3 linked regions of the Dongshaea marina genome follow. The protein of the gene in region 1 interacts with the protein of each later gene in a pairwise test. Links are inferred from orthologs where the notes say so. Each region holds a gene or a part of one and is shown in the gene's direction. Other genes may lie near its edges.

Region 1 (8,048 bases):
GTCGGCTATAACTCCTATATCGATCATGGGGAGCTGACCGGGGTCCTGCTCAATATCCACCTCGCCGAGATCTTCATCGGGGTGTTTATCGGTGCCGTGACCTTTACCGGCTCTATCGTCGCCTTCGGTAAGCTGCGTGGGATCTTCTCTTCGAGCCCGCTGATGCTGCCTCAGCGTCACAAGATGAACCTGCTGGGTCTTATCATCTCTGTGGTACTGCTGGTCTATTTTGTTCACAACGGCGGCAGCTGGCTGGCTCTGCTGGTGATGACTATCATAGCTTTGGCCTTTGGCTGGCACCTGGTGGCATCTATCGGTGGCGCGGATATGCCGGTGGTGATCTCCATGCTCAACTCCTACTCTGGATGGGCGGCAGCGGCGGCCGGTTTCATGCTCTCCAACGATCTTTTGATCGTGACAGGTGCCCTGGTGGGCTCCTCGGGTGCGATCCTGTCTTACATCATGTGTAAGGCGATGAACCGCTCCTTCATCTCGGTGATTGCCGGTGGCTTCGGGACCGACGGCTCCTCAACCGGTGAAGGCGTGGTGGGTGAGCATACCGAGATCTCTGCGGCCGATGTGGCTGAGATGCTCAAGGACTCAAGCTCAGTGATCATCACCCCGGGTTACGGTCTGGCCGTGGCTCAGGCGCAATATCCGGTTGCCGAGTTGACCCGTCGCCTGCGTGAGAAGGGCGTCAATGTTCGCTTTGGTATCCACCCGGTAGCCGGGCGTCTGCCTGGACACATGAACGTCCTGCTGGCTGAAGCCAAGGTGCCTTACGATATCGTGCTGGAGATGGATGAAATCAACGATGATTTCAGCGATACGGATACGGTATTGGTAATTGGTGCCAACGATACGGTCAACCCTTCGGCCGAGGAAGATCCGAACAGCCCAATCGCCGGGATGCCGGTCCTCGAAGTATGGCATGCACGCAACGTGGTGGTGTTTAAGCGCTCAATGAACACAGGTTATGCCGGGGTGCAAAACCCGTTGTTCTTCAAAGAGAACACCCAGATGCTGTTTGGCGATGCCAAGGACAGTGTCGAGGCGATTCTGAGCGAGCTGTAATTCACGCTTATGCTCATGATAAAGCGGGAAGGATAACCTTCCCGCTTTTTTTTTGGATAAATTTACCCCGGTCAGGCTTTAGTGATCCCCTGAGGCTGGATATAATGAGCAGTTAATTTTTTCGATAGCGCCATAATCTGTCGCTATCGTCGTTCTATATAGCCAGAGTGGTTGAGTGATATAAGCATGTCTGATTTCTTGCAAGAAGTCGGCAAACGCAGAACGTTTGCCATCATTTCCCACCCGGATGCGGGTAAAACAACCATCACAGAGAAGGTGCTGTTGTTCGGTAACGCGCTGCAGCGCGCAGGTACGGTAAAGGGCAAGAAGTCAGGTCAGCATGCCAAGTCCGACTGGATGGAGATGGAAAAAGAGCGTGGGATCTCGGTCACCACCTCTGTGATGCAGTTTCCCTATAACGACTGCCTGGTAAACCTGCTGGATACCCCGGGGCACGAAGATTTCTCTGAGGATACCTACCGGACCCTGACCGCCGTGGACTCCTGCCTGATGGTGATTGATTCGGCCAAGGGTGTCGAGGAACGCACCATCAAGCTGATGGATGTCACCCGGCTGCGTGATACGCCGATCGTCACCTTTATGAACAAGCTGGACCGGGATATCCGGGATCCACTGGAGCTGATGGATGAGGTTGAAGAGGTGCTGAATATCGCTTGTGCACCGATCAGCTGGCCGATCGGCATGGGTAAGCAGTTCAAGGGGGTGTATCACATCTACCGTGATGAGGCGATCCTCTACGAGACGGGTCAGGGCCACCAGATCCAGGATAGCCGGATCATCAAGGGGCTGGATAACCCCGAGCTGGATGAGGCCGTGGGTGAAGAGTATGCGACCCAGCTGCGTGAAGAGATGGAGCTGGTGCAGGGCGCTTCTCACGAATTCGATCGAGAGCTGTTTCTGGCTGGTGAGCTGACTCCGGTGTTTTTCGGCACCGCCCTTGGGAACTTTGGGGTGGATCATATGCTCGATGGCCTGACCGAGTGGGCGCCAGCGCCGCAACCACGTCAGAGCGATCAGCGAGAGGTGAGTGCCGATGAGGAGAACTTCTCCGGCTTTGTGTTTAAAATCCAGGCCAACATGGATCCTCGCCATCGGGATCGGATCGCTTTCCTGCGGATCTGCTCCGGGACCTATCGTAAAGGGATGAAGATGCGCCATGTGCGCCTTGGCAAGGATGTCAGCATCTCGGATGCTGTGACCTTCATGGCGGGTGATCGCAGCCACGCCGAAGAGGCGTTTGCCGGGGATATTATCGGCTTGCACAATCATGGCACCATTCAGATCGGTGATGCCTTTACCCAGGGTGAAGTGATGCGCTTTACCGGGATCCCTAATTTTGCCCCTGAGCTGTTCCGGCGCATTCGTCTCAAGGATCCACTCAAGCAAAAGCAGCTGCTCAAGGGGCTGGTACAGCTCTCCGAAGAGGGAGCGGTCCAGGTGTTCCGTCCCCTGGATAGCAATGATCTGATCGTTGGTGCCGTCGGGGTGCTGCAGTTTGATGTGGTGGTGGCGCGCCTTAAGGGAGAATACAAGGTCGAGGCCCTGTATGAGCCGGTCAACGTGGCCACCGCTCGCTGGGTTGGTGCCCAGGATGAGCGCAAGCTCGATGAGTTCCGCCGTAAGTGCTCACTGAACCTGGCCCTGGATGGAGGTGATAACCTCACCTATATTGCCCCCACCATGGTCAACCTCAATCTGACCATGGAGCGTTACCCGGATATCGAGTTCCATAAGACACGTGAGCACTAAGTTCGGGGACTCATTCACAGCAGATCCTAAGCTTATGAGTGAGTCTGTTTGTTGAGAGAGCGGGTTCGGTTATGGTAGCTGAGCCCCTCATACAGCTTTTTCGGGGGATGGATCACGGGACCTTGCAGGGAGAAAATAGATGCGGTTACTGGCTCTGATACTGTTTTGTCTGTTGTTGGGACTTACCTACCAATTCTGGTTTGGTAACAATGGGATGCTGGAGTATCAGCAGGTCTCCAAGAGTGTGGTCCTGCAGCAGCAACGTAACAGTGAGCTTGAGGAGCGAAATGCGATGATGCGACGCGAGGTCGCCGATCTGCGAAATGGTTTTGAGGGTGTTGAGGAGCATGCCCGTAATGATCTGGGGATGATCCGTCAGGGCGAGACCTTTTACCGTATTCTTCCCTCCCGAAACCCTCATTCAAAGAGTAATCCATGACTGATGAACTGATTGCCGTGGTGCCTGCTGCCGGCGTTGGACGCCGGATGGGTGCGGACCGCCCAAAACAGTATCTTAAACTGGGTAAGCAGACCATTTTGGAGCATACCCTGCAACGCTTGTTGGCTTTTCCTGCGGTCAGCCAGCTGATATTGGCCCTGGGGGCCGATGATGAATATGCCAGTGAGCTGGCAATTTTACGCGACCCAAGAATCATCCGGGTGGAAGGGGGCCGGGAGCGAGCCGACTCCGTGCTCCATGCACTGGCAAAGGCGAAGGCTCCCTGGGTGATGGTTCATGATGCGGCCCGCCCCTGTATTACCCATGAGGATCTTAAAAAACTGTGGGATACGGCACGCAGCGACGGCGTTGGAGCCCTGCTGGCAGCTCCGGTGCGTGATACCATGAAGCGTGGTGACTTAAGTGGGCGAGTTGCCCAGACGGTTTGTCGAGAGCGGCTCTGGCATGCTCTGACTCCTCAGCTATTTCGTACCGAGCTCTTATACCGAGCCCTTGAGCAGGCGGGGGAAGCAGGCCTTGAGGTCACCGATGAATCATCTGCGATGGAGTTTGCCGGTTATCATCCAGCTTTAGTTGAGGGGCGCTTTGATAATATTAAGATCACCCACCCCAAGGATCTCAGGCTGGCTGAGATCTTTATGCAGTTACAGGAGAGTAATGGATGATGATAAGAATCGGACATGGGTTTGATCTGCATCGCTTTGGTGCACAAAAGCCCCTGATCCTTGGGGGCGTAGAGATCCCATACTCCCAGGGGCTCATCGCTCACTCCGACGGGGATGTGGTTCTGCATGCCGTATCCGATGCTTTGCTTGGCGCAATAGCAGCCCGGGATATAGGTTATCACTTCCCAGATACCAGCAGTGAATTTAAAGATGTAGATAGCAAACTGTTGCTGCAAAGAGTCTATGCTCTGGTGAAAGAGCGGGGCTTTCTGCTGGGGAACCTTGATGTCACTGTATTGGCCCAGGCTCCCAAACTCTCTCCCCATATTGAAGCGATGCGTGATGCGATCGCTGAAATTCTTGAAGCCAAGCCGGATCAGGTGAATGTGAAAGCCACAACCACTGAGAAAGTTGGCACCATAGGTCGCCAGGAGGCGATCGCAACTGAAGCCGTGGTACTGATAAACCGATGTTGATCCCAGAATTTAGCTATCTGCAGGGCCAGCCTGCCGGAACCGGGCGGTTAAAAACCACCCCCGAAGATTTCTTTGTGCGTGAGCACCTTAATTTCACCCCATCCGGAGAGGGAGAGCACCTGCTGATCCGTGTTCGCAAGCGGGGGATGAATACCGCTTTTGTGGCCAAAAAATTGGCCGAGCTGGTGGAGGTCCCGGCCCGTCAGGTCGGTTGGGCCGGCCTCAAAGACAGGCATGCGGTTACCGAACAGTGGTTCGCGATCCACCTGCCAGGTAAGGCGATGCCTGATCTAAGTCCTCTTGAGAGCGACGAGCTACAGATCCTTGAGGTGACTCGTCACAACAAGAAGATGCGCACCGGGGCTTTGAGTGGCAATGACTTTAAGCTGGTGCTGCGTGAGCTCAGTGACCCAGATGAGGTGATGACGCGTCTTGAGCGCCTCAAGGAGCTTGGGGTGCCGAACTATTATGGTCTGCAACGTTTCGGCCGCGATGGGAAAAACATAGAGCGAGCCGCTGCCATGTTTGGCGGGGCCCGGGTACGGGATAAGATGCAGCGTTCGATGGCCCTGTCGTCAGCGCGAAGCCTGCTGTTTAACCAGGTGGTGAGTGAGCGATTAAGCCAGGAGCTGGCAACCACCCTGATGGCGGGTGACTGTGTGATGCTCAGGGGTAGCCGTTCGTTTTTCAGTGAGCCAGAGCTAAGCGATGAGTTGCTTGAGCGTTTTGCATCGGGAGATATTCAGCTTTCTGCGCCCCTGTGGGGACGTGGTGAGCTGGGCTCTCAGGGAGCTGCCCGGGAGCTTGAGCAGTCGGCACTGAGTGAATTCGCTGATTTTTGTGAGGGGCTTGAGAAGGCCGGAATGAAGCAGGAGCGGCGAGCCCTGATGCTTCATCCCGAAGCTTTGGATTGGCAGCTTGAAGGCGATATGCTTACCCTGAGTTTTCACCTGCCAAGCGGGTCATTTGCAACCTCGGTTGTTCGGGAGTTGGTTCAGGCCATTGAGGTAGACAGCGAAAGATGAAAATACTGATCAGTAATGATGATGGTGTCCATGCCGAGGGAATTTCTGTACTGAGTCTGGCCCTGTCCGAGATAGCCGAAGTGGTGACGGTGGCGCCGGACAGAAACTGCTCCGGCGCCAGTAACTCTCTGACCCTGGAAACCCCCTTGCGGGTCCAGCCGGTGGAGGGCAGTGGCTTTCTGGCGGTGAATGGAACACCGACCGACTGTGTTCACCTGGCCCTCAATGAGTTGGTATCGCCGGAGCCGGATCTGGTGATCTCCGGGATCAACCATGGAGCGAATCTCGGGGATGATGTGATCTATTCGGGAACGGTCGCCGCGGCCACCGAGGGGCGTCACTTGGGGCTTCCTGCGATTGCTATTTCACTGGTGGGAGACAAGCACTTTGCCAGCGCCGCTCAGGTTGCGGTGCAGCTGGTCAAACGCTTGCAGAAACAGCCTCTGCCCGCCGATCAGATCCTCAATGTCAATGTCCCGGATCTGCCCTATGCTGAGCTCAAGGGGTTTAAAATCACCCGCCAGGGGGCGCGTCACCGCGCCGAAGAGATGATCAGAACCCAGGACCCCAGGGGCAAGACCATCTTTTGGCTGGGTCCTCCGGGAGAGCGTCAGGATGCCGGGGATGGAACCGATTTTGCTGCAGTTGATGAGGGTTTTGTCTCCATCACACCGCTGCGTATCGATCTGACGGCCTACACTCAGATGCCCCAGTTGAGTGAGTGGGCCGAGACATTGGAGATGTAAGTGATCAGTCATTGCGAACAGTTACTCTATCAGCAGCTACAGGCCCAGGGGATCCATGACTCACGGGTTTTAGCGGCGATCCGCTGCGTGCCCCGTCAACGGTTTGTGGATGAGGCGCTGGCGCATCAGGCCTGGGATAATACGGCGCTGCCGATAGGGTTTGGTCAGACCATCTCCCAGCCCTATATCGTAGCTCGCATGATCTCAGAGCTCAGCAAGTCTAGCCCCAGGCGAGTGCTGGAGATAGGCACGGGATCGGGTTATCAGACCGCGATTCTGGCGCAGCTGTTTGAGCGGGTCTATTCGGTGGAGCTGCTGGAGCCTCTGTTGTATCAGGCCAGGCGGCGTCTGAAGATGTTGGATCTGCACAATGTGATCTCCCGCCAGGGGGATGGTTGGCAGGGGTGGCAGAGCAAGGCGCCGTTTGATGCTATTATTGTATCGGCAGCGGCCCGCTGTGTACCAAGAATGCTACTGGAGCAATTGGCTGATGGAGGAGTGATGGTGATCCCCGTGGGTGAGTCTTCGCAAAACCTGCAACGCATTAGTCGCCATGGCGAACACTTCACGACCCAAATCCTGGAGGCGGTTCGCTTTGTACCTCTGGTAGAGGGGAGCCGAGGATGAAGATCTTCTCCTCTATGTTTATCCGGATGATGGAGTGGGCACGCCACCGCCATGCCCCCTATTATCTGGCGTTCTGTAGCTTTATCGAGTCCATTTTCTGGCCGATCCCGGCCGATGTGATGCTGGCTCCCATGTCATTGGCTAAGCCAAATAAAGCCTGGTTCTACGCCATGATTACCACGCTGTTTTCGGTGGCAGGCGCTGCGGTTGGCTATGGGTTGGGATATGCCCTCTATGATCCCTTAGTTCAACCTTTGGTAGAGTGGGCTGGCTATCAGCACTATATTGAGCTGGCCCGCGGCTGGTTCACCCAGTGGGGAGTCTGGATCATCTTCATCGCCAGCTTTACCCCGGTGCCTTACAAGGTGTTTACCGTGACTGCTGGCTTGCTGCAGATGGCATTTCTCCCCTTTATACTGATCTCTATTGTAGGTAGGGGGATGCGCTTTTATCTTGTATCCCTGGTGATGGTATTGGGTGGTCCCAGGATGGAGCAAAAGCTACTGCTGTGGATCGACAGGTTGGGCTGGGCGACCCTGATTGGGATAGCTCTGATATATTTTGTCTGGGGTAGATGAGTACAGGGATAGCGAGAAGATATATCAGACAATGGCTGGTGCTGCTCATTACTCTGGGGCTGGTTGGCTGTGCCTCTAACGGACCCGCTCCGGTTTCAAGTGTGGGGCCGGTCGGAGGCTATTGGCGAGTCCAGCCCGGGGATACCCTCTATTCCATCGCCTGGGGTTCGGGCAAAGATTTTCAGGAGATTGCCCGCTATAACAAGATTTCCGCTCCCTATAATATCTACCCGGGCCAGCTACTACGCCTGACTCCCAAGGTTGTTGCTTCCTCATCGGGCTACTATAAGGTCCGAAAAGGCGACACCCTGTACGGGATCTCCCGCAAGCTTGGAGTTTCTGCCTCCCGGTTGGCGGCCTTGAATGGATTACGTTCTCCCTATCGTCTCTATCCCGGTCAAAAGCTCAACCTGGTGGCCAATGGTCAGCCAAAAGTTCGTCATTCATCACACTCCGGCTCCTCCTCCTTGACGAAAAAGCGTCAAGTGACTAGTAGCTCCTCCCCGAAAACCTCCCCTACACCCGCCCCGGTTTCCTCGCGCAAGGCGAGCTCCTCGTCAGTCAAACGAGTCTCACAACCCGCGTCCCGTAAGGCTGTAGCCCATAGCTCTCAGAAAATCAAATGGA
Region 2 (7,975 bases), 4.0 Mb from region 1 along the record:
CCTTGAGGATAAGCTCAACTCAATTAAGGATGAGCCACGCACTCTGATCTTTTACGAGTCACCACGTCGCCTCAAGGCTACGGTTGCCAGGATGGTTGAGGTGTTGGGTAGTGGACGTCGTCTGGTGGTAGCCCGTGAGTTGACCAAGTGTTTTGAGACCATCACCAACCTGCCCGCAGGTGAGCTTTTGAGTTATCTCGAAGAGGACGAGGTGAATAGCAAGGGAGAGATAGTGCTGATGGTCGAAGGGGCTAGCAAAGCTCAGGACGCTCTGTCTCAAGAGGTGATCAACACCCTGACACTGCTTTACGCTGAGCTTCCCTTGAAGAAGGCCGCAGCACTGACAGCCTCAATTCATGGGGTGAAGAAGAATGCCCTCTACCAGTATGGGCTCGAACATTTAGGCTAGGCTGCTAAGCGTTATTGTCCATATGCTTATGCTGTTGTTCTTGGTTTGCCACGCAGTGGCAAACCGTGTCGGGGGTGCCGATGTATATGGATATGCGAATGCAACGATAACCAGGGATGGTGTTAGTTGCCGATAGCACATTACTTTTGTATCGCCAAAAGTAATCAAAATCTCACTCCGCGCGATGCATTTATCATCCCTGATAAATCTCACCAGCTCGATATCCTATCTCGCGCTATGTTACTCCGCGAGTAACTTCGCCCATGGCTCAAGTACTCCATAGTACAGATGAAAATGGCCAATGTATTTTGATCTATGGAGTATTAGGCTGGTGGCTTTTGATTGTATTTGAGCGGGGGCTTTGTTAGTATCCTCCGGCTCAGAGTCGGCCAGACAGTCGCCGCGAGGTTCGCCTCGGGGAGGAAAGTCCGGGCTCCGCAGGGCAGGGTGCCAGGTAACTCCTGGGGGGCGCAAGCCTACGACCAGTGCAACAGAGAGTAAACCGCCGATGGCCTTCGGGCACAGGTAAGGGTGAAAGGGTGCGGTAAGAGCGCACCGCGCGGCTGGCAACAGTCCGTGGCACGGTAAACTCCACCCGGAGCAAGATCAAATAGGGTTCCTATGGCGCGGCCCGCGTTGGAACCGGGTAGATTGCTTGAGCCATGGGGCGACTCATGGCCTAGATGAATGGCTGTCCACGACAGAACCCGGCTTATCGGCCGGCTCTGAGCACTCCTTCTATGATCCTAAGGCCTTGGGATCAGGGGATCATCTATATGGTGGTCGTACTCTTCATCATCGGGATCAGGTTCCAGCAAGTGGGAGACATCATCCTCCCCACGCCGATAATTTCCATCATCCGACATGCCCATTTCGACCAGGATCTCATTGGTCAGTTCCAGCGCAGGCGCGGCAAAATGTTCTTTGGAGACCTCGGCGGCAGTATCAGAGGTGAACCAGCTACAGTAGTATTGCTTCACATTATTGTGTTCGTGAGGGTAACTGCCGGTGACCGTCATGGCCGGGCCACCGCTCTTGAGGCGGACCACATCGCCAATTTTAAACTCCTGTGCCATGCTTGCTCCTTGACCACAAAGATCCCTGTGCTTTTTTTATCCTAAGCCTTTCTGATGAATTCGGCTAGATTGTTCACCCCTAACTTGCGGTTTTTTCCACGGATTATCCGCCCGGGATAGTTCCATAACTTTTGACCCTGGGTTATCATTTCGCGTTTGATTTTCCACCCCGGGTGCAGGAAAGGTCAGGAGTTGCCTCAACCGATTCAGGTTATTTTATTTGAGAAACTGTGTTTTTCAATTGGCTCCCTGTGAGGGTTCATCAACCTCTCAAGCCTTGTCTCGGCTGGTTTTCGGGAAAGATTTGCATGAAAAATAGGCATTTTTTTGTTCTGTTTTCTCTCGCTAAATCAAGCAAATGAAGCGAACTCTTGCAAAATCACGGTGAAAACTACGGGAACATGCAGCCTTCTTTCCTTGCAAAGGGGTAATGTGCTCCTTACACTTTAGTCAAAGTGGGAAAAAGTGGATCTTGGTGGTTAAAAGTAGATCCCTGGGGCGGAAAAATGCTTAGAGGTGCACAGGCGGTAACTCTCGATGCAAAAGGTCGGCTGGCGATGCCGACCCGTTATCGTGAGTGGCTGCGTAGCGACAGCGAGAATTTGCTGGTGTGCACCATAGACATCAATCACCCCTGTTTGCTGCTTTACCCCATGTATGAGTGGGAAGCGATAGAACGCAAGCTGCGCTCACTATCGAGTATGAATCCAATGGAGCGCCGCCTGCAACGCCTGTTGCTGGGTCATGCAACCGAATGTGAACTGGATAATAATGGCCGGATGTTGATCAGTGGTCCGCTGCGTCAACACGCAGGGCTGGGACGCAAGGTGATGCTTGTGGGTCAGCTGAATAAGTTTGAACTGTGGGATGAAGCTCGCTGGCAGCAGCAGGTAGCAGACGATATAGAACTGCTTCCGGATGCTGATTGGAGCTCATCAGAGCGATTGCAAGATTTTTCACTTTAAGAACAAGATGACTGAACAACAATATTTGCATAAGACTGTCCTGTTGCATGAAGCGGTAGATGGACTGTCTATTAAAGAGGATGGAACCTATATTGACGGCACCTTCGGCCGTGGTGGCCACTCGCGCCTTATCCTCGAGCAACTTGGGCCCAATGGCCGTTTGATTGCGATCGATCGTGACCCACAGGCGATCGCCGAGGCACAAAAGATTGATGATCCCCGCTTTGAGATTGTGCACGGTGCATTTTCCGAGCTGGCCAGCTATGTGGCCGAGCGGGGACTGACCGGCAAGATCGATGGTGTGCTGCTGGATCTGGGAGTCTCCTCACCTCAGCTTGATGATGCCGAGCGCGGCTTTAGCTTCATGAATGATGGCCCTCTGGATATGCGGATGGACTCCAGCAAGGGTGAGACTGCAGCGGACTGGCTGGCTTACGCTGAAGCGGAAGATATCGCCAGAGTGCTGAAAGAGTATGGCGAGGAGCGCTTTGCCAAGCGGATCGCCCGCGGCATAGTACGCCACCGTGAGGAGCAGGTTTTAGAGCGCACCGGGCAGCTGGCAAGTCTCATCGCAGAGGTGAGCCCGACCCGTGAGCGGCATAAGCATCCGGCGACCCGTAGTTTTCAGGCGATCCGTATCCATATCAATGGTGAGCTTGAGCAGATTGATGAGGCGCTGGAGGCGGCACTCAAGGTGCTGGCTTCCGAGGGGCGGCTGTCGGTGATTAGCTTCCACTCCCTTGAAGATCGCCGGGTGAAGCGCTTTATCCGCAAGCATGAAAAAGGGATTGAGCCACCTCCGGGCCTGCCTCTGACCGAACAGCAGATGAACCAGGGACGCTCCTTGCGCTCAATTGGCAAGGCGCGTAAGCCCAGTGAGCAAGAGATAGAGCAGAATGTGCGGGCCAGAAGCTCGGTGTTACGAATTGCTGAGAGACTGGTGTTTTAACCGGGAGAGAACATGGCTGAGCAAAGGATCAACCTGACACGGGAGATACTCAGTGACCTGCTACGGCATAAGGTGCAGCTGATATTGGTTGTGCTGGTGTTGGTGGCGGCATTTTCAGTCATCGTCATCACCAACCAGACCCGGATCGCCATAAGTCAGCAAAATAAGCAGCTGATGCACCAGGACAAGCTGGATGATGAGTGGCGGCATCTTCTGCTGGAAGATAGTGCATTGGCGGAGCATTCGCGGATCAGTTTTATCGCGCGAACCAAGCTTCAGATGGTGCGACCGGCACCCAAACAGGAACGGATCATTACTGAGCGATGAAGTATCAGGGACGAACCAAGAAGCAAAAACCGGTTCTCAGCCAGTGGCGCTTTGCCACGGTCGGGGCCGGGATTGCGCTGCTGTTTATAGTTCTTGTGGCTCGGACCGCCTATATCCAGGTGGTTGAACCGGATCAGTTGCGTTACCAGGGAGATCTGCGCTCGCTGCGGATTACCACCACCGAAGCCCAGCGCGGGATGATCGAGGATCGCAACGGCGAAGTGCTGGCGGTCTCGGTTCCTGTCGAAACCGTATGGGCCGATCCCAAGCTGGTGCATGATAAGGGCTCTCTGCAGCATAAGGCGGCCTGGCAGGCGCTGGCCGACGTGCTGGATGACTCTTATGACAGCCTGTATGACAAGGTCAAAAATCCTAAGAAGCGCTTTGTCTATCTCAAGCGGCAGGTCTCTTCGGCGGTAGCCGACTATATCCGTAAGCTCAAGCTGCCGGGAATCTACTTAAGACCCGAGTCCCGCCGCTTCTATCCGACCGGTGAGATCAATGCCCAGCTGGTCGGGCTGACCAATATCGATGATAAGGGGATCGCCGGTATTGAGCTTAGCTATAACCAGTGGCTTGCAGGCAGTGCTACTGAGCGCAGGGTACGCAAGGATCGCCTGGGTCATGTGATCGAGAATATGGGAGTGGTGCGCGAGGGTAAAAAGCCCCATCAACTGACCCTGAGTATCGATCAACGCATTCAGTCGATGGCCTATAAGGCGCTTAAGCGGGCCACCGCGTACAATCAGGCAACCTCTGCCTCTTTGGTGATGATCAAGGTCAATACAGGTGAGATCCTGGCGATGGCCAATACTCCCTCCTATAACCCGAATAATCGCTCTGATTATCGAAGCTTCAGGGCCCGGGATCGCGCCATCACAGACGCCTATGAACCGGGCTCGACTCTCAAGCCTCTGATCATGGTCAGTGCTCTGGAGCACAAGGTGGTTGAGCCGGATTCCATCATAGATACCTCCCCGGGCTGGCTGTACCTTGGGGCACAGCGGGTCTCCGACGAGGGACATAACTACGGTAAGATCACCCTGGGTCAAATCCTTGAGCACTCCTCCAACATGGGGATGACCAAGATTGCCCTCAGGGAAACGCCGCAGCAGATGCTCAGTACCCTGTATAACCTTGGAATTGGCAATACCACGGGGGTGGGGCTCACCGGAGAGGCCGCGGGGTTCATGCCGCAGCGGCGCCGCTGGTCCAAGTTTGAGCAGGCGACCCTCTCATTTGGTTATGGGGTGACGGTCACTCCCCTCCAGCTCGCCTATGCCTACTCGATATTGGGTAATGGCGGCATTCGTTATCCACTGAGCATCCTCAAGCTCAATAAGGCCCCCAGGGGGAGCGGGTGGTGCCCCAGCGCGATGCCGATGAAGTGGTCAAGATGCTGGAGAAAGTAATATCCGGCGGAACCGGGACAAAAGCTGCTGTTCCGGGCTACCTTGTCGCAGGAAAAACCGGTACGGCCCGAAAAGCGGTTGCAGGGGGCTATGGAAATGACTATGTTGCTCTGTTTGCCGGGCTAGCGCCCGCGTCCAACCCGCAGCTGGCGATGGCGGTCGTGGTCAATGATCCCAAGGGGGATCGTTACTATGGCGGTCAGGTTGCAGCACCCGTATTTTCAGAAGTGATGAGTGGCGCCTTGCAGTTATTGAATATTCCACCCGATGCCGAGCCTGCTGGTGGCGAGGGTAGTAAAATGCGATTTGTTAAGCATGAGGAGGTTAAAGATGCTCATGCTTGATGATCTCCTCAGACCCTGGGGAGTAATAGCACCTAACCGAGAGGTTCAGAACATAACACTGGACAGTCGTACTCTCCAACCGGGGGAGCTATTTTTGGCGGTCCGAGGCCATGAAGTTGATGGTCGTAACTATATAACATCTGCCATCGGTAAAGGAGCGAGTGCTGTCGTTGTGGAGTGTGATTCACATCAGCAGCATGGGTCATGCGAAGTACGTGACGGGGTCCCCTGCCTGTCGTTCTGGCAACTTTCAATGCATCTGTCTGCGATTGCCGCCCGCTTTTATGGGCAGCCTGCAGAACAGATGGCAGTCGTGGGAGTCACCGGAACCAATGGTAAGAGCACCATCTCTCATCTGGTTGCGAACTGGTGTCAGCTCTTGGGGCAGCAGTCAGCCGTGATGGGCACGTTGGGCAATGGCTTGTGGCAAAAGATAAGGCCCGGGACAAATACCACTGCCAGTGCAGTTGAGTGCCAGCAGTTGCTGGCGCAGTTTGTCAAACAAAGGGTCGATGTAGTGGCAATGGAGGTCTCATCCCACGGACTGGATCAGTTTCGGGTAGATGGGATCCCGTTTCGGGTCGCGGTCTTCAGCAATCTCAGCCGCGATCACCTCGATTATCACGGGGATTTGCAAAGCTATGCAGAGGCAAAAAGCCGGCTGTTTAGCTTTAGCTCCGTTGAACATCGGGTGATCAATGCTGACGATCTGCTGGGCCGCGGTTTGATTCAACAATATCCACAATCTATCGCTTATTCGCTAAAAGGCCGGCCTTTGGCACACCCGGGAGATTCAATCTGGGTTGAGGCTATAGAATTTAGCGATTCTGGCTTTTGCGCCCGGATCGGCTCCTCATTTGGTCGGGGTGAGCTCAAGGTTCCCTTGCTGGGTGAGTTTAATGTTGAAAATGTTCTGGCAGCCCTGGGCTCAATGCTGGCCCTTGGTTATGAATGGAATGCTCTGTTAGATGTGGCGCCACGGTTGATGGCGGTGTCTGGACGGATGGAGCTGTTCTCCTCTGAAAACCATCCCGCCATGGTGGTGGATTATGCCCACACCCCGGATGCGCTGCATAAGGCGTTGCTTGCGGTTCGCCAGCACTGCAGGGGGACCCTGTGGTGTATTTTTGGCTGCGGCGGGGACAGGGACAGGGGCAAGCGTTCACAGATGATGGCGTTGGCCGAGGAGCATGCAGACAGGGTGGTGGTAACCGATGACAACCCACGCCGCGAGTCACCCGGGCAGATCGTGTCTGAGATACTGGCCGGAGCAGACAAGCCGGAGCGGGTGCAGGTGATTCATCAGCGTGATCAGGCGATCCGCTGGGCCTTTGAGCAGGCGGCGAAGGATGATCTGATCCTGGTTGCCGGCAAGGGCCATGAAGATTATCAGATAGTAGGAGATAAGGTGCTCGATTTTAGTGACCGCCAGTGGGTCAGAGAGCTTCAGGAGAGTCAGTCATGATTCCCCTGAATCTGCAACAGATCGCACAGGTTCTCAATGCGACCCTGGTCGGGGATAGCTGTACGCTGGCATCGGTCAGTATAGATACCCGAACCCTTGGCCCGGGTGCCCTGTATGTGGCCTTGCGAGGCGAACGGTTTGATGGGCATCAGTTTTGTGACAAGGCAAGAGAGCAGGGGCGGTTGCCCTGTTGGTTCAGGAGCGCCAGGATGTTGCTTTACCTCAATTAGTGGTCAGGGATAGCCATCAGGCATTGGCCGATCTTGGTGCTTATGTCCGCTCTCAACTGGATCTGAAGGTTGCAGCTATCACCGGAAGCTGTGGCAAGACCTCGGTCAAAGAGATGCTGGCGAGTATTCTGGGGCGTGAGGGGAAAGCACTGGCGACCCGCGGCAATCTGAATAACGAGATAGGGGTGCCACTGACATTGCTGGAGCTGACCGAAGAGCATCAGTATGCGGTCATCGAGCTTGGGGCAAATCACGCCGGCGAGATCGCCTTTACTACGGCACTCACTCGCCCGGATGTCGCCGTGGTGACCAATGTCTCGGCGGCACACCTTGAGGGTTTTGGCTCCCTACAGGGGGTGGCCGATGCCAAGTTCGAGATTTTCCAGGGGCTGGGCAAAGAGGGGATCGCGGTTCTTAATCGCAAGCAATATGACTTCGAAAATTGGCATCACAAGCTGGCGATACAGCCCCAGCTGGGATTTGCCCTTGAGGATCCTGACTCGGATCTCTACGCCGATGCGATAGAGATGCAGGCCTCGGGGTGCCGGTTTATGCTGCACACCCCGAAAGGAGCCGCAGAGGTGCGACTCAGGGTTCCCGGGCGTCATAATGTGGCTAATGCGTTGGCAGCTGCCGGCACGGCATTGGCTTTAGGGATCCCTCTGGAGACTATTGTTGCGGGCCTTGAGGCGTTCGACTCGGTTCCGGGGCGCCTGCAACGAACCGAGCTCAAAGATTGTGTGGTGATCGATGACAGTTACAATGCCAGTGCCGATTCGGTGAGTGCTGCCATTGAGG
Region 3 (8,024 bases), 4.0 Mb from region 1 along the record:
CTCACTGCGTTCGGGGACGGCGGTGTTAAAAGGACTGCAAAATGCAGGCATCGATGCTCATGGATTAGATACCCGGGACTACTCGCCGCTTCAGCTTAAGAGTGATGGGTTTGAGCGGGTCTTTATCGTGCTGCATGGCCGGGGTGGTGAAGATGGCAGTATCCAGGGAGCATTAGAGTTTTTGGATATCCCTTATACGGGCTCCAGGGTTCTGGGATCGGCGCTGGCGATGGACAAGGTTCGCACCAAGCAGATCTGGCAGGCCCTGGGGCTACCAACGGCGCCCTATGCCGTGGTCCATAGAGCCGATTATCTGGCTGCGGATGCAGCTCAGCTATTCGAAAGCCTGAACTTGTGTGCCTTTGTGAAACCCTCCCGGGAGGGATCCAGCATCGGAATCGTGAAAGCTGAGAGTGCAGAGCAGCTACATCAGGCAATTGAGACCGCCTTTGAGCATGATGATGAGGTGCTCGTTGAGAGCTTCATCGATGGGCCAGAGTATACGGTATCGATAGTCGGTGACCAGGTGTTACCGGCCATTGAGCTCAGGACGGCGCGTAGTTTTTACGATTATGCGGCCAAGTACCAAAGTGGTGATACCCAGTATATCTGCCCCTGTGAGCTGACGGATGATGATCGTGAAGAGTTGAATCGATTGAGCCTGCGGGCTTTTGAGTCCCTGGGCTGCGAAGGTTGGGGACGGGTGGACATCATGCGTGATGCAAATGGGGCTTTTCAGCTATTAGAGGTCAATACGGTTCCCGGAATGACTGAGACCAGTTTGGTGCCAAAAGCGGCACGGGTCGCGGGTTATTCGTTTGAGGAGCTGTTGCTGAAAATCCTGGAGGAGGCGCACTGAGATGGGGCGTGCTGCCATCATACGGAAGCAATTTCAGATCCCGGGGCGAATGCGCTTTTGGAGCGGGCTGCTTTTTTTTGTGGTGGTGCTGATTCTGGTATTGTGGGGTGGGCGGCAGGTTAAGGACTGGTTGTACGACGGTAGTCGCCTTCCTTTGAATAAGTTTGTGGTGCAGGGAGCCCAGCGTCCGATTGTACGTGCTGAGATCGAAGCGGTGTTACAAGGCCTTCCTAAAACCACCAGTTTTTTTGAGCTGAATGTAGATAAGCTGCAACAGCAGCTGGCGGCTCAACCCTGGGTTTACCAGGTGGCGGTTCGTAAGCAGTGGCCTGAACGGCTGGGAGTCTATGTGACTGAGCAGCAGGTAATGGCACACTGGGGGGAGCAGCAGTTGATCAATCGCTATGGCGAGATCTTCAGTGCTCCAACCCAGGGAGTCAAGCTGCCGGATCTGTGGCTCAGTGGTCGGGCAGATGAAGCGGATAAGGTTGTAGCCATGTACCACCAGTTGCAGCCCTTGTTTCAATCAGGCCCCTTTCGTCTTACCCACCTGACGATGACCGGACGGGGAGCCTGGATTGTCGAATTGGATAATGGCTGGAAGCTTTATGTCGGCCAGCAGCGGGTCATGGAGCGGTTACAACGTTTTTTGAGTGTGTATCCACAGATCCAGCCTCAACAACAGATCGCTTATCTGGATCTGCGATATGACACCGGAATCGCAGTGGGATGGAAAAATAACAAGAAAGTGAGTTAACACTGAATGACAAAGGCACTGGAGAGAAATTTAATCGTTGGTCTGGATATCGGTACTTCCAAAGTATCGGCTCTGGTCGGTGAACTGCTTCCGGATGGAGAGCTCTCCATTGTCGGGTTGGGGAGTCATAGCAGCAGGGGAATGGATAAGGGAGGCGTGAACGATCTTGAGTCTGTGGTCAAGTCGATTCAGCGTGCGATCAATGAAGCTGAGATGATGGCAGAGTGCCAGATCACCTCGGTTTACCTTGGGATCTCCGGGCGGCACCTGGATTGTCTGAATGAGTCGGGTATGGTGCCGATCACAGATGAGGAGGTCTCCCAGGATGATGTGGATAATGTGATCCATACGGCTCAGTCGGTCAAGCTCAAGGATCAACACAGGATCCTGCATGTGATCCCCCAGGACTTTGCCATTGATTACCAGGAGGGGATCAAGAATCCCATCGGCCTGTCCGGGGTAAGAATGAAGGCTCAGGTTCACCTGGTGACCTGCCATAACGATATGGCGAAGAATATTGTCAAAGCGGTTGAGAAGTGTGGTTTGAGAGTGGATCAGCTGATCGCTTCCGGGCTGGCTTCCAGCTATGCGGTTCTGACCGAGGATGAGAAGGAGCTTGGGGTTTGTGTGGTTGACATCGGCGGTGGCACCATGGATATGGCGCTGTTTACCGGTGGGGCCTTGCGCCATACCCAGGTGATCCCTTATGCGGGGAGTGCGGTGACCAGTGATATCGCCTACGCCTTTGGGACACCACCGGCAGATGCCGAAGCGATTAAAGTTCGTTATGGATGCGCACTTGGAAGTTTGGTCAGTAAAGAGGACAATATTGAGGTTCCGAGTGTCGGAGGGCGACCCGCCCGCAGTCTGCAGCGACAGACTCTGGCCGAAGTGATTGAGCCAAGATATAGTGAACTTTTCGGCATGGTAAATGACGAACTACAGAAGTTGCGTCGTGAACTGAAAGATAAAGGGGTCAAGCACCAGTTTGCCGCTGGCATAGTGCTGACCGGTGGCGCATCACGCATAGAAGGCGTGGTGGAGTGTGCCGAGCGAATTTTTGGATGTCAGGTCAGAGTGGGAGAACCGGTCAACATCAAAGGTTTGGTTGACTATGTAGGCTCCCCTGTATATTCGACTCCCGTAGGATTATTGCAGTATGGCAAGTTGCATCAGCCAAATAACTTGGAAACCGTGATGCGCAGCCATAGTGTGGGTGGCCTGATGAAGAAGGTTACCAACTGGTTTAAAGGGGAATTTTAGTGTTGTTGATGGGTGCAAAAAGCGAAGTGGAGAGACAAGATGTTTGAATTCATGGACAGTTCTAGTGACGAAGCAGTCATTAAGGTTATTGGTGTCGGGGGTGGTGGAGGAAACGCCGTCGAGCATATGGTGCGTGAATCGATCGAGGGTGTCGACTTCATCTCGATCAATACGGACGCGCAGGCACTCAATAGTGCGACGGTTAATACCACACTGCAGATCGGTGGGACCATCACCAAGGGGCTGGGAGCAGGTGCCAATCCCGAGGTGGGTCGCGATGCTGCGATCGAAGATCGTGAGGCGATTGCCGAGCTGCTCAATGGGGCCGATATGGTGTTTATCGCGGCCGGTATGGGTGGCGGAACCGGAACCGGTGCGGCTCCCGTGGTGGCTGAAGTTGCCAAGGAGCTGGGGATCCTGACGGTTGCTGTGGTGACTAAGCCCTTCTCCTTTGAGGGTAAGAAGCGAATGAGCTTTGCCCTGCAGGGAATTGAGGAGCTGGCTAAATCGGTCGACTCGCTGATCACCATCCCGAACGATAAGCTCCTCAAGGTATTGGGGCGTGGTATCAGCCTGCTGGATGCCTTTAAGGCGGCCAATAACGTATTGCTGGGAGCGGTGCAGGGCATTGCCGAGCTGATCACTCGTCCGGGTCTGATTAACGTTGACTTTGCGGACGTTCGTACCGTGATGCGCGAGATGGGTACAGCCATGATGGGCACCGGTATCGCCAGCGGTGAAGACAGAGCGGAAGAGGCTGCCGAGAAGGCGATCTCCAGCCCGCTGCTGGAAGATGTGGATCTAGCGGGAGCCCGTGGCATCCTGGTGAATATCACTGCGGGTATGGATCTCAACATTGAAGAGTTTGAGACCGTCGGTAATGCGGTGAAAGCGTTTGCCTCCGAGAATGCAACCGTGGTGGTCGGTACCGTCATCGAACCGGATATGGAGAATGAGCTGCGGGTGACCGTGGTGGCAACCGGGATCGGCGCCGATCGTAAGCCGGACATCACATTGGTGAAGTCTGCAACTACGGCTCCTCAGAGCGCATCGGTTCCATCCATGTCTGGTAGTGCACGCCCGGCGACCGAGAACGATCAGCCTCTGACACCTAAGAGTGCTCAGGTTGCGGTCAATGCCGATAGTAACCCGGTCGCGAAAAGCGAGCCTGATTACCTGGATATTCCGGCATTTTTGCGTAAGCAGGCTGATTGATCGAACTGTGTTTGGTTTTGATGCTGGTTATAGAATGTGCTACACTCTTCGGCCGTTTGTTCGAGTCGGGCTGAAGTAGTGCTGAGCGGGTACGTCTTATGATGAAACAAAGAACCCTAAAGAAAAGTGTGCAGGCCACCGGAGTTGGGCTGCATTCAGGGCAGAAAGTCACCATGACCTTCTACCCTGCTCCAGTTAACACCGGGGTCGTGTATCGACGTGTTGATCTGGATCCAGTGGTGGAAATCAAGGCCGATGCCAGCCTGGTGCGTGATACCATGCTTTGCACTGCTCTGGTCAATGAGCAGGGCGTACGGGTTTCTACGATAGAGCATCTCTCTGCAGCCCTTGCTGGCTTAGGGATTGATAACCTTGTCGTAGAGGTCGACTCTCCAGAGCTGCCGGTAATGGACGGAAGTTCCCATCCGTTTATCTACCTGCTGCAATCTGCGGGGATCGAAGAGCAGTCCGTTGCCAAGAAGTTTATCCGGGTACTCAAGCCGATTCGGGTTGAGTTAGAGGATAAGTGGGCCGAGCTGCTTCCCTACAACGATGGTTTCAAGATGGACCTGCTGGTGGATTTTGATCATCCGGTATTCAAGAAGCAAAACCAGCATCTGAAGCTCGATTTTTCCAGCAATGCCTTTATTCGCGATATCAGCCGCGCCCGAACCTTCTGCTTCCTGCGGGATGTTGAGTATATGCACTCACGCAACCTGGCACTGGGTGGAGGCCTGGAAAATGCGGTGGTGATGGATGATTATCGTGTGTTGAATGAAGATGGCTTACGCTATGACGATGAGTTTGTGAAGCACAAGATGCTGGATGCGATCGGCGATCTCTACATGTGTAATCACAATCTCATCGGTGAGTTCAAGGCTTACAAGACCGGGCATGCCCTCAACAACCTGTTGCTCAAGACTCTGTTGGCAACAGAAGATGCCTGGGAGCTGGTTAGCTTTGAAGATGAAAAACAGCAGGTGCCGATCACCTTCTGTGATACCTCACTGGTGGTTGCAAGCTGATCTTCCACATCAGACATGAGAAAAGGCGCCGGCGCTCTCCACCCGGCGCCTTTTTTATTTCCCCCCAGTTCTGATCTCCCCTTGCTTTTTGAGGAGACAGCCCCCATAAATTGCTTGGCTCTGTTGAGGTTTCCAATTTTAAAGTGGATCTGAGGCGTCAGCAGAGCCTGGATGATGAGTTGTTTTTGCACTCTTTTCCAACAAGGATTTTGCCCTGGTCTTATCTTGATTTAAAATGGCGTGCCGGTCTGTCCTGTATCGCTTCGACGAACCGGGGGGTCTCCTAAAGTGCAAGGATGAGAGATTAAACCAGTGAACCTAAAAGTGGCCAATAATGATAAGTAACTTCCTCACCAAGATTGTTGGCAGCCGTAATGAGCGAATTCTCAAGAATCTGCGCAAGGCTGTAAAACGGATCAACGCTATGGAGCCTGAATATGAGGCTCTGACCGATGAGCAGCTGAGTGCCAAAACTGAGGAGTTTCGTCAGCGACTCAAAGAGGGGGCTACTCTTGAAAGCCTGCTTCCTGAGGCTTTTGCAACGGTTCGAGAGGCATCTAAGCGTATCTTTGAGATGCGTCCCTTCGATGTACAGTTGGTTGGGGGCATGGTCCTGAACCAAAACCAGATCGCCGAGATGAAAACCGGTGAAGGTAAGACCCTGACCGCGACCCTGCCTGCTTATCTGAACGCCCTGACCGGACGTGGCGTTCATATAGTTACCGTGAATGACTACCTGGCCAAGCGTGATGCCGATGGCAACCGGCCACTGTTTGAATTTTTGGGGATGACGGTTGGCTGTAACCTGCCCGGAATGGATCCGGATCAGAAGCGTGATGCTTACGCTGCCGATATCACCTATGGAACCAACAATGAATTCGGCTTCGATTATCTGCGCGATAATATGGCCTACTCCGCCGATCAGCGGGTTCAGCGTGAACTCTACTATGCCCTGGTGGATGAGGTTGACTCGGTTCTGATCGATGAGGCGAGAACACCACTGATCATCTCCGGCCCCACCGATGATAACTCAGAGCTCTATATCAGCATCGATAAGCTTATCCCTAAGCTGACCAAGCAGGATAAAGAGGATTCTGAAGAGTATAAGGGCGATGGCCACTATACGGTGGATGAGAAAAATAAGCAGGCCTTCCTGACTGAAAATGGCCAGCTGTTTGTGGAGGAGCTGCTCAAGGAACGCAAGCTACTCGGTGATGATGAATCCCTGTTTTCGGCCACTAACATCGCCCTGCTGCACCACATCAATGCGGCGCTGCGCGCCCACACCTTGTTTGAACTCAACGTCGATTACATAGTTCAGGATGGCGAGATCGTGATCGTCGATGAGCATACCGGTCGTACCATGCCGGGACGTCGCTGGTCCGAGGGGCTGCACCAGGCTGTGGAAGCCAAAGAGAATGTGCAGATCCAGAATGAAAACCAGACCCTGGCATCGATCACCTTCCAGAACTATTTCCGCCTCTATGAAAAGCTGGCGGGGATGACGGGAACCGCCGATACCGAAGCCTTTGAATTCCAGTCTATCTATAACCTCGAGACTGTGGTGATCCCGACCAACAAGCCGATGATCCGTAACGATATGGGCGATCTGGTGTACCTCACCGAGGAGGAGAAGTACGAGGCGATCGTTCAGGATATCAAGGACAGGATCCAGGAGGGGCGGCCGATCCTGGTGGGTACCATCTCGATCGAGAACTCCGAGATGCTCTCTAATGTCCTGAAGAAGGAGAGTGTTCGCCACAAGGTTCTGAACGCTAAGTTCCATGCCCAGGAAGCTGAGATCATAGCCCAGGCGGGACGTCCTGGCGCCGTGACCATAGCGACCAACATGGCGGGCCGGGGAACCGATATCGTGCTCGGTGGTAACTGGCAGTCAGAGCTTGCCAAGCTTGATAATCCGAGCGAGCAGCAGGTGAATAAGATCAAGGAGGAGTGGCAGCGTTGCCATGATGAGGTGATCCAGGCGGGTGGCCTGCACATTATCGGCACCGAGCGTCATGAATCCCGACGCATTGATAACCAGTTGCGGGGCCGTTCCGGTCGTCAGGGGGATCCGGGTTCGAGCCGGTTCTATCTGTCGATGAACGATTCACTGATGCGGATTTTCGCCTCCGATCGGGTGGCTGGAATGATGCGTAAGCTTGGTATGCAGCGCGGCGAAGCGATTGAGCACCCCTGGGTGAGCAAGGCGGTTGAGAATGCCCAGCGTAAGGTTGAAAGCCGTAACTTTGATATTCGTAAGAGCCTGCTGGACTACGATGATGTTGCCAATGATCAGCGTAAGGTGATCTATGAGCAGCGTAATCACCTGCTCGGCAGTGAAGATGTTTCTGAGATCGTTGAGCACATTCGTGAAGATGTGATCAATGGTGTGGTGGATGAATATATTCCACCTCAGTCTCTGGAAGAGATGTGGGATATTCCTGAGCTGGAGCAGCGCCTCAAGGCCGATTTCTCCATCGAGCTGCCGATCGCCAAGTGGCTTGAAGAGCAGGATGACCTGCATGAAGAGACCCTGCGCGAGAAGATAGCTGAAGAGTCCTCACGCATCTACAAGGATAAAGAAGCTAAGGTGGGGCCAGAGGTACTGCGCCAGTTTGAGCAGGCGGTGATGCTGCAGAGCCTGGATGGTCTGTGGAAGGAGCATTTGGCGGCGATGGATCATCTGCGCCAGGGGATCCATCTGCGTGGCTACGCACAAAAAGATCCGAAGCAGGAGTATAAGCGTGAATCCTTTGCACTCTTTACCCAGATGCTGGATAGCTTTAAACAGGAAGTGGTCAGTGTGCTGAGCCGGGTACAGGTTCAGGAACAGTCCGAAGTAGATGCTCTCGAAGAGCAGCGCCGCCGCGCCGAGAGTGCACCTCGCTCCTACACCCATGCC

What was found.
Region 2: the proteins of ftsB (region 1) and ftsL interact in binary tests that used the Escherichia coli proteins (3 or more experiments, as listed by UniProt). The link is inferred for Dongshaea marina from one-to-one orthologs.
Region 3: the proteins of ftsB (region 1) and DB847_RS02250 interact in binary tests that used the Escherichia coli proteins (3 or more experiments, as listed by UniProt). The link is inferred for Dongshaea marina from one-to-one orthologs.

What each region holds. Positions count from the first base shown.
Region 1 is NZ_CP028897.1:4,399,309-4,407,356, reverse strand. The notes cover bases 1,876-4,633. They hold ftsB (cell division protein FtsB), read left to right. Parts: upstream 1,876-2,983; coding sequence 2,984-3,283; downstream 3,284-4,633. Other genes in these bases: truD (tRNA pseudouridine(13) synthase TruD), read left to right, coding at 4,442-4,633; ispF (2-C-methyl-D-erythritol 2,4-cyclodiphosphate synthase), read left to right, coding at 3,969-4,445; ispD (2-C-methyl-D-erythritol 4-phosphate cytidylyltransferase), read left to right, coding at 3,280-3,969; prfC (peptide chain release factor 3), read left to right, coding at 1,876-2,844. In the rest of the region: pntB (Re/Si-specific NAD(P)(+) transhydrogenase subunit beta), read left to right, coding at 1-1,074; more of prfC, read left to right, coding at 1,255-1,875; more of truD, read left to right, coding at 4,634-5,470; 5'/3'-nucleotidase SurE, read left to right, coding at 5,467-6,216; DB847_RS20535 (protein-L-isoaspartate(D-aspartate) O-methyltransferase), read left to right, coding at 6,217-6,843; DB847_RS20530 (YqaA family protein), read left to right, coding at 6,840-7,421; DB847_RS20525 (peptidoglycan DD-metalloendopeptidase family protein), read left to right, coding at 7,418-8,048. UniProt on the Escherichia coli protein: Essential cell division protein. May link together the upstream cell division proteins, which are predominantly cytoplasmic, with the downstream cell division proteins, which are predominantly periplasmic.
Region 2 is NZ_CP028897.1:414,897-422,871, forward strand. What follows is about bases 2,384-5,068. They hold ftsL (cell division protein FtsL), read left to right. Parts: upstream 2,384-3,411; coding sequence 3,412-3,726; downstream 3,727-5,068. Other genes in these bases: mraZ (division/cell wall cluster transcriptional repressor MraZ), read left to right, coding at 2,384-2,450; rsmH (16S rRNA (cytosine(1402)-N(4))-methyltransferase RsmH), read left to right, coding at 2,458-3,399. In the rest of the region: rsmI (16S rRNA (cytidine(1402)-2'-O)-methyltransferase), read left to right, coding at 1-409; DB847_RS02185 (YodC family protein), read right to left, coding at 1,156-1,485; more of mraZ, read left to right, coding at 1,992-2,383; murE (UDP-N-acetylmuramoyl-L-alanyl-D-glutamate--2,6-diaminopimelate ligase), read left to right, coding at 5,469-6,947; DB847_RS25295 (Mur ligase domain-containing protein), read left to right, coding at 6,944-7,177; DB847_RS02215 (UDP-N-acetylmuramoyl-tripeptide--D-alanyl-D-alanine ligase), read left to right, coding at 7,138-7,975. UniProt on the Escherichia coli protein: Essential cell division protein. May link together the upstream cell division proteins, which are predominantly cytoplasmic, with the downstream cell division proteins, which are predominantly periplasmic.
Region 3 is NZ_CP028897.1:429,385-437,408, forward strand. The notes cover bases 5-2,738. They hold DB847_RS02250 (cell division protein FtsQ/DivIB), read left to right. Parts: upstream 5-860; coding sequence 861-1,616; downstream 1,617-2,738. Other genes in these bases: DB847_RS02245 (D-alanine--D-alanine ligase), read left to right, coding at 23-859; ftsA (cell division protein FtsA), read left to right, coding at 1,623-2,738. Outside these bases: more of ftsA, read left to right, coding at 2,739-2,879; cell division protein FtsZ, read left to right, coding at 2,919-4,094; lpxC (UDP-3-O-acyl-N-acetylglucosamine deacetylase), read left to right, coding at 4,193-5,119; preprotein translocase subunit SecA, read left to right, coding at 5,454-8,024. UniProt on the Escherichia coli protein: Essential cell division protein. May link together the upstream cell division proteins, which are predominantly cytoplasmic, with the downstream cell division proteins, which are predominantly periplasmic. May control correct divisome assembly.